Regions from separate parts of the Rhizobium sp. 10N427 genome, predicted to be linked through region 2. Evidence: predicted binding sites of a transcription regulator. Region 2 holds the regulator's gene; the other holds the start of a gene.

Region 1 (7,742 bases), on a different contig from region 2:
TCTGGTCGAGGTCAAGGATACCGGTACCGGTATCGCGCCCGAGATCATGGACAAGATTTTCGAGCCGTTCTTCACCACAAAGGAAGTGGGCAAGGGTACCGGTCTCGGGCTGGCGATGGTCTATGGCATCGTCAAGCAATCCGGCGGCTATATCCAGCCAGAATCGGAAGTCGGCAAGGGAACCACCTTCCGGGTGTTCCTGCCGCGCCATATCGTCGAGCCGGTCATAGCTGCCGAGGGGAGCGCGGACGGTGCTGTTGCCAGCAATGTGGTGCAGATGCCTGTCGCGGTGCAGCCGGAACAGCCGGAAGACCTGACCGGCAACGCCGTCATTCTGCTGGTCGAGGATGAGGAGGCGGTACGCCGCGGCGGCAAGCGCATGCTGGAGACCCGCGGCTATACTGTTCACGAGGCCGGATCGGGCATCGAGGCGCTGGATATTCTGGAAGAGCTCGACGGCAAGGTGGATATCGTCGTTTCCGATGTCGTCATGCCGGAGATGGATGGGCCGAGCCTGCTGCGCGAGTTGCGCAAGACATACCCGGATATGAAGTTTGTCTTTGTGTCCGGTTATGCCGAGGATGCGTTTGCGCGCAATTTGCCGGAGGGCTCGAAATTCGGCTTCCTGCCGAAGCCGTTCTCGCTGAAGCAGCTGGCCGTCGTCGTCAAGGAAACGCTCGACAGCAAATGACGGGAGGCGTTTCCGCCTCCCGGATTTTCAATTCATTCAGGCGTCCAGCGCCACGGCGATTTCGGCTGCCAGGCGCGCGTTGTTTTCTACCAGCGCAATATTGGTCTTCAGGCTCTGGCCGTCGGTCAGGTCGAAGATGGTGCTGAGCAGGTAGGGCGTGACCGCCTTGCCGGTGATTTCGTCGCGCTCGGCGCTGTCGAGCGCGCGCTCGATGTAGATTTCCATCTCCTCGCGCGGAATCTCGTCGGCTTCCGGAACCGGATTGGCGATCAGCATGCCGCCGTCGATGCCGAGCTGCTCGCGGGTCGTCTGGAAATTGGCGATCGCCGCCGGGCTGTTCAGTGTCAGCGGGCTCTTGAGGCCTGACTTGCGCGACCAGAAGGCTGGGAATTCTTCGTTCTCATAGGTGACGACGGGAACGCCCGAGGTTTCCAGCACTTCCAGCGTCTTGGGGATATCAAGGATCGCCTTGGCGCCGGCGCAGACGACGATGACGCCGGTGCGGGCGAGCTCCTGCAGGTCGGCCGAAATGTCGAAGCTCTCTTCGGCGCCGCGATGCACGCCGCCGATGCCGCCGGTGGCGAAGACCTTGATGCCGGCACGCGCTGCCGCAATCATCGTCGCCGCAACCGTCGTGGCGCCGGTGCGGCGCTCGGCGATCGAGAAGGCGAGGTCGGCGCGCGACACCTTCATCACGTCCTTTTCCTTGGCGAGCCTTTCAAGCTCTTCCGGTTCGAGGCCGATATGCAGGACGCCGTGCATGACCGCGATGGTCGCCGGAATGGCGCCCTGTTCGCGGATGATCGCCTCGACGCTGCGGGCCATCTCGATATTGCCCGGATAGGGCATGCCATGAGTAATGATGGTCGATTCCAGCGCGACTAGCGGTGCGCCGCGCTGCTTGGCGGCGGCAACTTCCTTCGAATAGGAGATCGGCAGCAGAGGGGAGATCGGTTTCGTCATTGTCGTTTCCAGTTCATCGATAAGCGCGCTTCAATGCAGAATTCTGGCGGCCGGAACAAGGGCCAGCGTGTCGCGGAGGAGCTCCGGTGTCAGTTTTTCACTGACGGCAAGCGGCGATTGGACGGTGACCGCTGCTGCCGCAGCGCCATGACGCACGGCTTCCTCCAGCGGCAAGCCGTGCATGAATGCCGACAGCACGCCTGCGGCAAGCGAATCCCCGGCGCCCGTGACGTCGGCCACGCTGTCGACGGCCGGCGGCTGCAGCGCGATCGACTGCTTGCCGGCAAAGGCGATCAGTTCGCGCTGTCCGCGGGTGACGACGCCGCCCTTCAACCCGGTGTCACCGAGCAGCGACACCCAGTCTGCCGCATCATCAGGGCGCGCTCCGGCGAGAGCCGTGGCTTCCGCCTCGTTGAGGAACAGGAAGTCGATGCCCTCGGCACAGGCCTTCAGCTTGATCACCTTGGCTGGCGAGATGGCAATCGCCGCCACCGGTTTTCCGAGGCCGTTTGCCCGGGTGACGATTGCCGCGATCGTATCTTCCGGCAGATTGGCGTCGAAGAGGATGAGATCGTTGGCGGCAAAGGCTTCGCGCACCGCGCGGATGGCGAGACGGCGGGGTGAGAAATAGCGGTAGAGGTCCATATCGGCGAGCGCGATGACGAGATTGCCGTCTCGCTCGATGATCGCGGTGTAGCTCGGCGTCTTGCGGTCGAGGAAGACGAAAGGGCGGTCGTTGACGCCGGCTGCGTAGGCAGCCTCCTTCACCATCTCGCCGGTCGGATCACCGCCGCGCGGCGAAATCATCGTCACGTCGAAGCCGAGGCGGGCGAGATTGCGCGCCGCGTTGAAGCCGCCGCCGCCGGCTTCCTCGAACCAGGATCCCGGGTTGCTTGAGCCCGGCGCCGTCTCGCCGGATATCCGTCCGCGCCGGTCGATATGGGCGCCGCCGAGCACGAGAATCTTGCGCTTCATGCGCGAGCTCCAGAGGGGGCGATTTCGCCGAATCGAGCCATCCGCTGCAGCTCGCCGTCAGGCCGCGTCACGCTGCTAAGCCCTTGCGCCGCATCAATAAAACAAATGTAGAACACGTACTGATTTACCTTTTCGTTTCAATCATTTGGACGCCACTTGCGTAATGAGAACAAATCACGTACAAAATCGGCATCGGCGGCAACATTGCTAGAGCGGCTTCAATAACCTAAAGGTGGATCGAATGTCACAGAATACATTGCGGCTTGTAGAGGACAAATCGGTGGACAAAAGCAAGGCACTTGAAGCGGCACTCTCTCAGATCGAGCGGTCGTTCGGCAAGGGCTCTATCATGAAGCTCGGCTCGAATGAGAGCGTGGTCGAGATCGAGACTGTTTCGACGGGCTCTCTCGGACTGGATATCGCACTCGGCATTGGCGGTCTTCCCAAGGGCCGCATCATCGAGATTTATGGACCGGAAAGCTCCGGCAAGACGACATTGGCGCTGCAGACCATTGCAGAAGCCCAGAAGAAGGGCGGCATCTGTGCCTTCGTCGATGCGGAACATGCGCTCGACCCGGTCTATGCCCGCAAGCTCGGCGTCGATCTGCACAACCTCCTGATCTCGCAGCCGGATACCGGGGAGCAGGCGCTAGAAATCACCGATACGCTGGTTCGTTCCGGTGCCGTCGATGTTCTCGTCGTCGACTCGGTCGCTGCACTGACGCCGCGCGCCGAAATCGAAGGCGAGATGGGCGACAGCCTGCCGGGTCTCCAGGCACGTCTGATGAGCCAGGCATTGCGCAAGCTGACCGCATCGATCTCGAAGTCGAAGACCATGGTCATCTTCATCAACCAGATCCGCATGAAGATCGGCGTGATGTTCGGTTCTCCGGAAACCACGACGGGCGGCAACGCGTTGAAATTCTACGCCTCGGTTCGCCTCGACATCCGCCGTATCGGCGCGGTCAAGGAGCGTGAAGAGGTGATTGGCAACCAGACGCGCGTCAAGGTCGTCAAGAACAAGATGGCGCCTCCCTTCAAGCAGGTCGAATTCGACATCATGTATGGCGAAGGCGTATCTAAGACCGGCGAATTGGTCGATCTCGGCGTCAAGGCAGGCATCGTCGAGAAGTCAGGTGCCTGGTTCTCCTATAACAGCCAGCGGCTCGGGCAGGGGCGTGAGAACGCCAAGATTTTCCTGCGCGACAATCCGGATACGATGCGCGAGATCGAGACTTCGATCCGCCAGAATGCCGGCCTGCTTGCAGAGAAGCTGCAGAACGGCGGTCCCGATGCCAATGACGGCGATGGTGACGGCGAACCCTGATCGTCAGCGCAGTTATGAGTTCGAAACGGCCGCATTTCGCAAGGAATGCGGCCGTTTCGTTTTGCAGGCGGGTTTGCCTGCTGGACAGTGGTTAATGCGGACGATAAAAGCCACTGGATTTAAGATTTGACCTGCCGTGGGCAGCATTGAAGGGCATAGCATGAGCGGTGTGAATGATATCCGGTCGACCTTCCTCGACTATTTCAAGACCAACGGCCACGAAGTCGTTCCGTCGAGCCCGCTCGTGCCGCGCAACGACCCGACGCTGATGTTCACCAATGCCGGCATGGTGCAGTTCAAGAACGTCTTCACCGGTCTTGAAAAGCGCCCTTATTCGACGGCGACGACGGCGCAGAAATGCGTGCGCGCCGGCGGCAAGCATAACGACCTCGACAATGTCGGTTACACCGCGCGCCACCATACCTTCTTCGAGATGCTCGGCAACTTCTCCTTCGGCGATTATTTCAAGGAACGGGCGATCGAACTTGCCTGGAACCTGATCACCAAGGAATTCGGCATCGATGCGAAGCGCCTGCTGGTCACCGTCTATCACACCGACGACGAAGCCTTCGGTCTCTGGAGGAAGATCGCCGGTCTCTCCGAAGACCGGATCATCCGCATTCCGACCAGCGACAATTTCTGGGCGATGGGCGATACCGGTCCCTGCGGTCCGTGCTCGGAAATCTTCTACGATCACGGCGATCATATCTGGGGCGGCCCTCCCGGCTCGCCGGAGGAAGACGGCGACCGCTTCATCGAGATCTGGAACCTCGTCTTCATGCAGTACGAGCAGATCACCAAGGAAGAGCGCGTCGATCTGCCCCGCCCGTCGATCGACACCGGCATGGGCCTGGAGCGCGTCGCGGCGCTGCTGCAGGGCAAGCATGACAATTACGATATCGACCTGTTCCGCGCGCTGATCGAGGCGTCCGAAGAGGCGACCGGCGTCAAGGCTGAAGGCGACCAGCGCGCCAGCCACCGGGTCATCGCGGATCATCTGCGCTCGTCCGCCTTCCTGATCGCCGACGGCGTGCTGCCGTCCGCTGAAGGCCGCGGCTACGTGCTTCGCCGCATCATGCGCCGCGCCATGCGCCATGCCGAGTTGCTTGGCGCCCGCGAACCACTGATGTGGAAGCTGCTGCCGGCGCTGATCCAGCAGATGGGCCGCGCCTATCCGGAGCTGGTGCGCGCCGAAGCGCTGATCACCGAAACGCTGAAGCTCGAGGAAACCAAGTTCCGCACGACGCTGAAGCGCGGCCTGTCGCTGCTGTCGGAAGCCACGACCACGCTCGGCAAGGGCGACATGCTCGACGGCGAGACCGCCTTCAAGCTCTACGACACCTACGGATTCCCGCTCGACCTGACCCAGGATGCCCTGCGCGCCCGCGAGATCAACGTCGATCTCGCGGGCTTCACCGATGCCATGGAGCGCCAGAAGGCGGAGGCCCGTTCGCACTGGGCCGGCTCCGGCGACAAGGCGACCGAAACCATCTGGTTCGAGCTGCGCGAGGCGCATGGGGTGACCGAATTCCTCGGCTATGCCACGGAAAGCGCCGAAGGCGTTGTCCAGGCGATCGTCAAGGATGGCGCCTCTGCTCCCCAGGCCGTCAGCGGCGACAAGGTGCAGATCGTCGTCAACCAGACGCCGTTCTACGGCGAGTCCGGCGGTCAGGTGGGTGATGCCGGCATCATCTCTTCCGATAACGCCAGGATCGAGATCACCGATACGCAGAAGCGCGGCGAGGGGCTGTTCGTTCATATCGGCACCGTCGTCGAAGGCACGATCAAGACCGGCGATGCGGTTGCGATGACCGTCGATCACGCCCGCCGCTCGCAGATCCGCGCCAACCATTCGGCAACGCATCTGCTGCATGAGGCGCTGCGCGAGGTGCTCGGCCACCACGTTGCCCAGAAGGGCTCGCTGGTGACGCCGGATCGTCTGCGCTTCGACGTGTCGCATCCGAAGCCGATGTCTTCAGAAGAGCTGAAGGTGGTCGAGGATATGGCCAACGAAATCATTCTGCAGAATTCGCCTGTCACGACGCGTCTGATGAGCGTCGATGATGCCCGTGCCGAGGGCGCAATGGCGCTGTTCGGCGAGAAGTACGGTGACGAAGTGCGTGTGGTGGCCATGGGCCAGGGCCTGCATGGCGCCAAGACCGGCAAGCCTTATTCGATCGAGCTCTGCGGCGGCACGCATGTGTCTGCGACCGGTGACATCGGGCTGGTGCGCATTCTCGGCGACAGTGCCGTCAGCTCCGGCGTGCGCCGTCTCGAAGCAGTCACCGGTGAAGCGGCCCGTGTCTATCTGGCGGAACAGGACGACCGCGTGAAGACGCTGGCCTCGGCTCTCAAGGTGCAGGCAGGCGATGTGGTTTCGCGCGTCGAAGCGTTGATGGACGAGCGCCGCAAGCTGGAACGCGAACTGGCCGATGCCAAGCGCAAGCTCGCCATGGGCGGCGGCCAGGGCGGTTCCGCCGATGATGCAGCCCGCGAGATCGCCGGCGTCAAGTTCCTTGGCAAGGCCATTACCGGCGTCGATCCGAAGGATTTGAAGGGCATTGCCGACGACGGCAAGGCCAGTCTCGGCTCCGGCGTCGTGACGCTGATCGGCGTTTCCGACGACGGCAAGGCCAGCGCCGTGGTTGCCGTTACCGAAGATCTCGTCGGCCGCTTCAGCGCCGTCGATCTGGTGCGCATCGCTTCTGCAGCACTCGGCGGCAAGGGCGGCGGCGGCCGTCCCGATATGGCCCAGGCCGGCGGTCCGGACGGATCGAAGGCCGACGAGGCGATCGAAGCCGTTGCGGCAGCGCTCGCCGGCTGATCGTCACCGGATGGTGATAGTGAAAGGCGGAGGCTTCGGTCTCCGCCTTTTTTGTTTTGCGCCTGAACTCCGCAGGATTTGTCAAACTGGACTATGGTTGTCTGCGGGTGATCGATTTGCATGAGGTCTGACATGAACGGGCAAACGGCTTGGTCTCTCTATGAAAACCGTCTGAGGCGGGTTTCGGCCTATATCCACGACCACCTCGACGAGGAGCTGGATATGGAGCGGCTGGCCGATATCGCCTGCATGTCGAGCTATCACTGGCACAGGATCTACCGGGCGATCTACGGCGAGACGCTGGCGGCGACCGTCAAGCGGCTGCGGCTGCATCGCGCGGCGGGCGATATCGTCCGTACAGATCTTGATATCAGCGAGATTGCCAAGCGATCGGGCTATCCCAATCTCCAGTCTTTCAACCGCATCTTCAAATCGGTCTACGGCATGCCGCCGGCGCGCTACCGGAAAGAGGGAAGCCACACAGTCTTCGAACCCTCGATTTCAGGAAAGGCGACAGCCATGTTTGACGTGACGTTGAAAACCATCGAGCCGATCGAATTGATCGGCGTGCCGCATACCGGTTCCTACATGCAGATCAGCAAGGCGTTCGAGACGCTGTTCGGAACGCTTTATGCCCGCGGGCTGGCGTCACCCGCCATGCGGATGATCGGTATCTATTTCGACGATCCCGATATTGTTCCGGCTGAAAGACTGCGGTCGGTTGCCTGCGTCAGCGCTGATGAGACCATCGCCGCCGAGCCGCCTTTCGTCCGGCAGTCTCTCAGCGGCGGCGAGTATGCGGTGCTGCGCCACAAGGGGCCGTATGCGGACATGCACAAGGCCTATCAGTGGCTCTATGCCGAATGGCTGCCGGTTTCCGGCCGGCAGCTGCGCGACGGGCTGATGTTCGAGGAATATCTGAACAACCCGCGCGACACGGCGCCGACCGGGCTGCTGACGGA
Region 2 (7,742 bases):
TTCGAGAAGCGGATCGTCCTTGATGCCGAGTTCGCCGAGAACTTCATGCGTCGTCTTCTGCATGATCTTGGCGCGCGGATCGTAGTTCTTGTACACGCGGTGACCGAAGCCCATCAGGCGGAACGGATCGTTCTTGTCCTTGGCGCGGGCAACATATTCAGGGATGCGGTCGACCGAGCCGATTTCCGAGAGCATGTTGAGGGCAGCTTCGTTGGCGCCGCCATGAGCAGGGCCCCAGAGGCAGGCAATGCCAGCCGCGATGCAGGCGAACGGGTTCGCACCCGAAGAGCCGGCGAGACGAACGGTCGAGGTCGAAGCGTTCTGCTCGTGGTCGGCGTGCAGGATGAAGATGCGGTCCATGGCGCGGGAGAGAACCGGATTGACCGTGTACTCTTCGCACGGAACGGCAAAGCACATACGCAGGAAGTTCGACGCATAGTCGAGGTCGTTCTTCGGGTAAACGAAGGGCTGACCGATGTGATACTTGTAGGCCATGGCGGCCAGCGTCGGCATCTTTGCGATCATGCGCAGCGAAGCGACCATGCGCTGGTGCGGATCGGTGATGTCGGTCGAGTCGTGGTAGAAGGCCGAGAGCGCGCCGACACAGCCGCACATGACGGCCATCGGGTGGGCATCGCGGCGGAAGCCGGTGAAGAAGCGGCTCATCTGCTCGTGCACCATGGTGTGGTGCGTGACGCGGTAATCGAAGTCCTTCTTCTGCGCTGCGGTCGGCAGTTCGCCGTAGAGCAGCAGATAGCAGACTTCGAGGAAGTCGCCGTGCTCGGCCAGTTGCTCGATCGGGTAGCCGCGGTGCAGCAGAACGCCTTCATCGCCATCGATGTAGGTGATCTTCGATTCACAGGATGCGGTCGAGGTAAAACCAGGATCGTACGTGAAGGAACCGGTGTTCTTGTAGAGTGCGCCGATATCGATGACATCAGGCCCAATCGTTCCGCTCTTTACGGAAAGATTGGCGGATTTGTCGCCGATTTTGATTGTTGCGCTTTGATCCGTCATTCTGATCCTCCAAATTGGCGGCGGCGCCATAAAAGCGCCATAGGGTTAAGCGTCCGCTCAGATTGCTATATGATAGCGCGCCTAATGCCAAGTTACCGTGACGCCATTTTGTGCATCGCAGTATCAACTTTTAGGCACTCCTGCGATGCTGTAAACGCATAGCGGAAGCCGATGATTTATTTAGGCTTTTTGCACTCACGTTTTTTCATCATTTTTCAATCGATTATTGTTGCTGAAACGCGCGCAGGGTTGCATTCTGGTTGTATTCTATCGGGTCATCAGGCTCTTTGCATGCCGGAGTTGAAAACCAGCGACGTCAGCACGATCACCATCGGTGCCGCGGCCAAATTGCCGCAGACGCCGCTGATGCCGCCTGCAGCGGGCTCTCTCTTCGCACCTGTTAATCTAGGTCACCGCCGGCAGCTTTCTATTCATGCTCTTCGGTCGCTCCAGCGCCGTGTTGTGCAAAGCCTGCCGGCCTGCGCTGTCGAAGAACTGGCTTATGGCGGCCGCATGTTGTTTGCGCCGGTGGCGCTCGGACTGGGCTCCGTTCTCTGGTTTGCCTGCGGCGCAGACATTTCACCGGCTGTGCCGCTTTCATGCGCAATCGCGCTACTTCTGCTGCTCGCAGTGACGGATCGCGGCCGGGAGTGGAGCCGGATCTGCCTAGTCTCCATGATGTTGATCGCTGTTGGCATCCTCGCCGCACAATTCGAGACCTGGAGAGCCGGTACTGTCGTTCTCGATTCGGCGGTAACGACAACGCTGACAGGCCGCGTAGAGCGGCGGGAAAGCGATGGCCGCGGCGGCTGGCGGTATCTGCTGGCGCTCAAGGCGACGGAGAACCCGGCGCTGAAACGGCCGCCAGAGCAGGTGATCGTGATTGCGCGCGGCCAGAAAGCGGAGTTCCAAACCGGGGCTTGGCTGAAGGGCAGGGCAAGGCTGACGCCGCCGTCAGGCCCCGCTCTTCCCGGCCTCAACGACTTTTCGTTCGGTGCCTATTTCGACGGCGTCGGTGGCAACGGTTTCTTTTATGGTGCCCCTGCCGTAGTTCCGGCGGCCGAACCCGGGCCCGGATCGATGCAGGATCGCGCGCTTGAATGGCTTTATCGCCTCAGAAGCGGCATCGGCGATCGTATCAGAGGTATCCTGCCTGGCGACACCGGCGCTTTCGCCGCCGCTCTCGTCACGGACGAGCGCCGCGCCATTTCGAGCGAGACGACCGAGGCGCTGCGCCAATCCGGGCTTGCGCATATCATTGCCATTTCCGGTCTCAACATGGCGCTGTCGGCAGGCATCTTCTTCGTCGGCTTCCGCAGCGTGCTCAGCCTGTTTCCGGCTGTCGTCCAGGCCTATCCCGTCAAGAAGATCGCCGCAGCCGGTGCGCTTGCCGCCGTCACCGCCTATTTCCTGATCTCGGGCTTCGCCGTCTCCGCCGAACGCGCCTTCATCATGATGGCGATCATGTTGGCCGCAGTCTTCTTCGACCGGCCGTCGATCAGTCTGCGCAACGTAGCCCTATCGGCGCTGGTGATCATTGTCCTCTCGCCCTTGGAGATCATGGGACCAAGCTTCCAGATGTCCTTCGCCGCGACACTGGCCCTCGTCGCGGGCTATGCGCTCTGGAAGGAGAGGCCGGTGCGCGACCGGCCCTTCGCAAAGTTTCGCGCAGTCAGGATGCTGTCTTCCGCCGCGGCGTTCTTCGGTGGCATTCTGCTGACCTCCGTCATCGGCGGCTTCTCGACCGCGTTGTTCTCGGTCGAGCACTTCCACCGGCTGACGGCCTATGGCCTGCCAGCCAATCTCGCTGCCATGCCGATCATCTCCTTCATCATCATGCCGTTCGGCCTCATTGCCATGCTGCTGATGCCCTTCGGCCTCGATGCATGGGCGTGGCAGGTGACGGGCTTCGGGCTCGATCTGGTGATCGCCATCGCCAGGACGGTTGCTTCATGGGGCGGCGATATCGGCGTCGGGCGCCTGGCGTCTTGGTATTTTCCCGCGGCGGTGACAGGTTTCCTGCTGCTGACTTTGCTGCGCAGCCGCATGCGCCATCTAGGCACCGCGATCTTGGTGGCATCGACGACAGCCGCCGCGATGTTGGGAGGTCCTCCGCCGCCGAAAATCGTGATTGCCGAGGACGGGAGCATGGCGGGCATCGTCAGTGACAACGGCCTCGCCACCAATCGCGAGCGGCCACCGGGCTTTATCTTTGATCAATGGAGGCGCGCTCTGGTGATCGATAAGCATTTGTCACCGGCGTTCCCGGCGCTCCCGGATATTCCAACCGCACCGCGCGGTGAAAGGCTGAAACTGACAGAGGCACAGCAGAACGACACCATGAACGCGATCAAGGCCAGTGCGACGGGCGAGCGCTTCTCATGCGTGAAAAAGGCCTGGTGTACGGCGAAGCTCGACAGTGGTTCGATCCTGACCGTGATCGAGAATGCGGCGTTCCTTGGCCCAGCCTGCGACATATCCGATATCGTCGTCACACCGGTTCGCCTGCGCCTCGATACCTGCCGCTCAGGCGCCCTGCTTTTCACCGGGGAGACACTGCGGAAGACAGGCGCTGTCGAGCTTCGTTTCCCCAATGGGATCGCCGAAATCACCACATCATTCGAGGGTCTCGACCGGCCCTGGACCGGCCACCGCGCCTACGATTGGCGCAGCGGCACTTTTGGTGAAAGCGAGACGCTCAGTGATAGCGGCGGATAAGGCCAACGAGCTTGCCCTGAACCTTGACGCGGTCCGGTCCGAAAATACGGGTTTCGTAAGCCGGGTTGGCAGCTTCGAGCGCAATGGATGCACCCTTGCGGCGAAAGCGCTTCAGCGTTGCCTCTTCGTCATCGACGAGAGCAACGACGATATCACCGGCATTGGCGGTATTGGTGTTGCGGATGATGACCGTATCGCCGTCGAAGATGCCGGCCTCGATCATCGAGTCGCCCTTGACCTCAAGAGCATAATGTTCACCGTTTCCGAGCATGTCGGCGGGAACAGTGATGTCGTGTGTGTTCTGCTGGATCGCCGAAATCGGCACACCGGCTGCGATCCGGCCCATGACCGGCACGGAGATCGACGTGTGATTGTCCTCGTTCGCCGGCTTCGGCGGCGCGACGGGCTGCGGCTTGCCAAGGCTGCCTTCGATGACGCTCGGCGAGAAGCCGCGGCGCGGCTGAATGCTCGGGCTGTAGGCTTCCGGAAGCTTGATGACCTCGAGTGCGCGCGCCCTGTTCGGTAGGCGGCGAATGAAGCCACGTTCTTCCAGAGCCGTGATCAGGCGATGGATGCCCGACTTGGAAGCCAGGTCGAGCGCATCCTTCATCTCGTCGAAGGACGGCGGTACGCCGGACTCCTTCATCCGCTCGTGAATGAAGAGGAGAAGCTCCTGTTGTTTGCGCGTCAGCATCGAAGTCTTTCCCCAGATTCGTGAAACAAAGCCAGAACGGACACTATATGTTCCATATGTGTTCCGCAAGTGCCTAAATATTGGTAAAACTTCCGATGATTTTTCGTCGTTTTTGAAAGTTTATTTGCCGCATTGGTGATCCACGCTTGCGCTTTGCCGGGCAGGGCGTGCAAATCTCTGCCGGCTTCACCGGAGGAACCGCCATGACGCATCCGCTCGATCATCTGGTACTGCCCGTGACCCATATCGACGTTGCCCGCGAGCGACTCGGGCGTCTCGGTTTCACCGTCGCGGCCGATGGCCGTCATCCGTTCGGAACGGAGAATGCCTGCGTCTTCTTGGCCGACAAGACCTATCTCGAACCGCTCGGTGTCGCGAGCCAAGCGGAGTGCGACGCGGCAGTCGCGAAGGGCAACAGCTTCGTCGCCCGCGATCAGGCCTTCCGCTTCCGCTGCGGCGATGATGGTTTTTCAGCCATCGTCTTCGGCACCGATGATGCCGATGCGGACAAGGCTTCCTATGACGGCGCGCAGCTCAGCGGCGGTGATATGGTCGAATTCTCGCGGCCGATCGTCATGCCCGACGGAACGCAGGCGACAGGCGCCTTCAAGCTCGCCTTTGCCGCCGATCTCCGGGCACCCGATGTCTTCTTCTTCGCCTGCCAGCGGATCAACGCCTTTCCGGCCGATCGCAAGGCACTGGAAACCCATGCAAACGGCGTCACCGGCATCAGCGAGATTGCCCTGAGCGCTGAGGATCCGCAGGCCTTCGCCGAATTTCTGGAGACGGCCAGCGGTGGAGTGGAGCCTAAGGAGGCGGCACTCGGCCTATCCTTCGAATTGCCGAACGGGAGACTTTCCATCTTCTCGAACGAGGGCATGGAGGCCTATTTCGATGCCGAGCCACTTGTCACCGATAACGGCCTCAGGGCGCGCGCAATCGTCTTTTCGGTCGGTGATCTGGCCGTGACAGCGGCGCATTTGGCTGCTAACGGGATCACCCATGTCAGTATGAACAATCGTCTGCTGGTGAAGCCGGCGCCGGGACAAGGCGCAATCTTTGCCTTCGAGGAGACCCAATGACAAATACCAATGCAGAAGTCGTCGCCGGCGAGAGTGCTGGACGCGTTACTTTTTCGAATACGGGCAAGCTGTCGCTGATCGCCGGTCCTTGCCAGATGGAAAGCCGCGACCACGCTTTCATGGTCGCCGGTGTTCTGAGCGAACTCTGCAAGTCGCTCGGTATCGGCCTCGTCTATAAGTCGTCTTTCGACAAGGCGAACCGCACATCGCTTTCCGCCGAGCGCGGCATCGGTCTTGAAAAGGCGCTTGAAGTCTTCTCCGATCTGAAGAAGGAATTCGGCTTTCCCGTTCTGACCGACATCCACACGGAAGAGCAGTGCGAGCAGGTGGCTTCCGTCGCCGACATCCTGCAGATCCCGGCCTTCCTCAGCCGCCAGACCGACCTTCTCGTTGCCGCCGCCAAGACCGGCCGGATCGTCAACGTCAAGAAGGGCCAGTTCCTGGCGCCCTGGGACATGAAGAATGTTCTCACCAAGCTGAATGCCAGCGGTAATCCGAACATCCTGCTCTGCGAACGCGGCGCCTCCTTCGGTTACAACACGCTGGTATCGGACATGCGCTCGCTGCCAATCATGGCCGCACTCGGCGCCCCTGTTATCTTCGACGCCACGCATTCCGTGCAGCAGCCGGGCGGGCAGGGCGGCTCGAGCGGTGGTCAGCGCGAATTCGTTGAGACCCTGGCGCGTGCAGCCGTTGCAGTCGGTGTCGCAGGTGTTTTTGTCGAAACCCACGAAGACCCGGACAACGCCCCGTCCGACGGCCCGAATATGGTCTATCTGAAGGACATGCCGCGGCTTCTCGAAAAGCTTCTCGCCTTCGACGCGATCGCGAAAGCGGCCTGACGTTCAAAAGGCTGACATGATCCTGTAATAGGCCTCGAATGAGGCCGGAAACGAAGGCATGTTAGGCGGCTCAAAAACGGCCATTGTAATTTGCGTGCCTTCGATTAAGACGATTTCAAACGATTTATCCCACCCACCGAGCAGGAAGAAACCCATGACTGCAATTACCGATATCATCGCCCGCGAGATTCTCGATAGCCGTGGCAACCCCACCGTCGAGGTCGACGTTTATCTGGAAGATGGCAGCATGGGCCGCGCGGCTGTTCCGTCGGGTGCCTCGACCGGCGCGCATGAAGCCGTCGAAGTTCGCGATGGCGGCAAGCGCTATCTCGGCAAGGGTGTCGAAAAGGCTGTCGAAGCTGCCAATACGGAAATCTTCGACGCCATCGGCGGCATCGATGCCGAAAACCAGATCCAGATCGACAACATCATGATCGAGCTGGACGGCACGCCGAACAAGTCGCGCCTTGGCGCCAACGCTATCCTCGGCGTTTCGCTCGCTGTCGCCAAGGCTGCCGCTGAAGCTGCCGGCCTGCCGCTTTACCGTTATGTCGGTGGCGCTTCGGCCCACCTGCTGCCGGTTCCGATGATGAACATCATCAACGGCGGCGCTCATGCCGACAATCCGATCGACTTCCAGGAATTTATGATCCTGCCCGTCGGTGCCGACTCGATCCGTGAAGCCGTCCGTATGGGTTCGGAAGTCTTCCACGTCCTCAAGAAGGAACTCTCGGCTCAGGGGCACAACACCAACGTCGGCGACGAAGGCGGTTTCGCACCCGGTCTGAAAAGCGCGCCTGAAGCCCTCGATTTCATCATGAAGTCGATCGAAAAGGCTGGCTACAAGCCCGGCGAAGACATCTATCTCGGCCTCGACTGCGCCTCGACCGAATTCTTCAAGGACGGCAAGTACGTTCTCGAAGGCGAGGGCCGCACGCTGGAGCCGGGCGCCATGGCCGAATACCTGGCGCAGCTCGCTGCCCAGTATCCGATCATTTCGATCGAAGACGGCATGGCTGAAGACGATTGGGACGGCTGGAAGGCCCTGACCGATCTGGCTGGCAAGAAGGTTCAGCTGGTCGGCGACGATCTCTTCGTCACCAATTCGGCCCGCCTGCGCGACGGCATCAAGATGGGCGTTGCCAACTCGATCCTCGTCAAGGTCAACCAGATCGGCTCGCTGACGGAAACGCTGGACGCCGTCAACACCGCGCACAAGGCTGCCTACACTGCCGTCATGTCGCACCGTTCGGGCGAAACCGAAGATTCGACGATCGCCGATCTCGCGGTTGCCACCAACTGCGGCCAGATCAAGACCGGCTCGCTGTCGCGCTCGGATCGTCTGGCAAAGTACAACCAGCTGATCCGCATCGAAGAGGGCCTCGGCCC

What was found. Region 2 encodes LexA, which represses DNA repair genes until DNA is damaged. Its sites were predicted from a motif close to TGTTCNNNNTGTGTTCNG; they were not measured.
Region 1: the regulator LexA is predicted to act here: its motif matches at 2,727-2,744, upstream of recA (recombinase RecA).

What each region holds. Positions count from the first base shown of each region.
Region 1 is NZ_JBFTID010000007.1:116,321-124,062, forward strand. It holds gene cckA (cell cycle histidine kinase CckA) at 1-691, shown strand, start outside; gene AC1DIJ_RS16810 (pseudouridine-5'-phosphate glycosidase) at 728-1,654, opposite strand; gene AC1DIJ_RS16815 (carbohydrate kinase family protein) at 1,685-2,629, opposite strand; gene recA (recombinase RecA) at 2,871-3,956, shown strand; gene alaS (alanine--tRNA ligase) at 4,117-6,780, shown strand; gene AC1DIJ_RS16830 (AraC family transcriptional regulator) at 6,913-7,742, shown strand, end outside.
Region 2 is NZ_JBFTID010000020.1:35,747-43,488, forward strand. It holds gene gltA (citrate synthase) at 1-1,017, opposite strand, end outside; gene AC1DIJ_RS27870 (ComEC/Rec2 family competence protein) at 1,531-3,735, shown strand; gene lexA (transcriptional repressor LexA) at 3,716-4,429, opposite strand; gene AC1DIJ_RS27880 (VOC family protein) at 4,633-5,511, shown strand; gene kdsA (3-deoxy-8-phosphooctulonate synthase) at 5,508-6,353, shown strand; gene eno (phosphopyruvate hydratase) at 6,508-7,742, shown strand, end outside.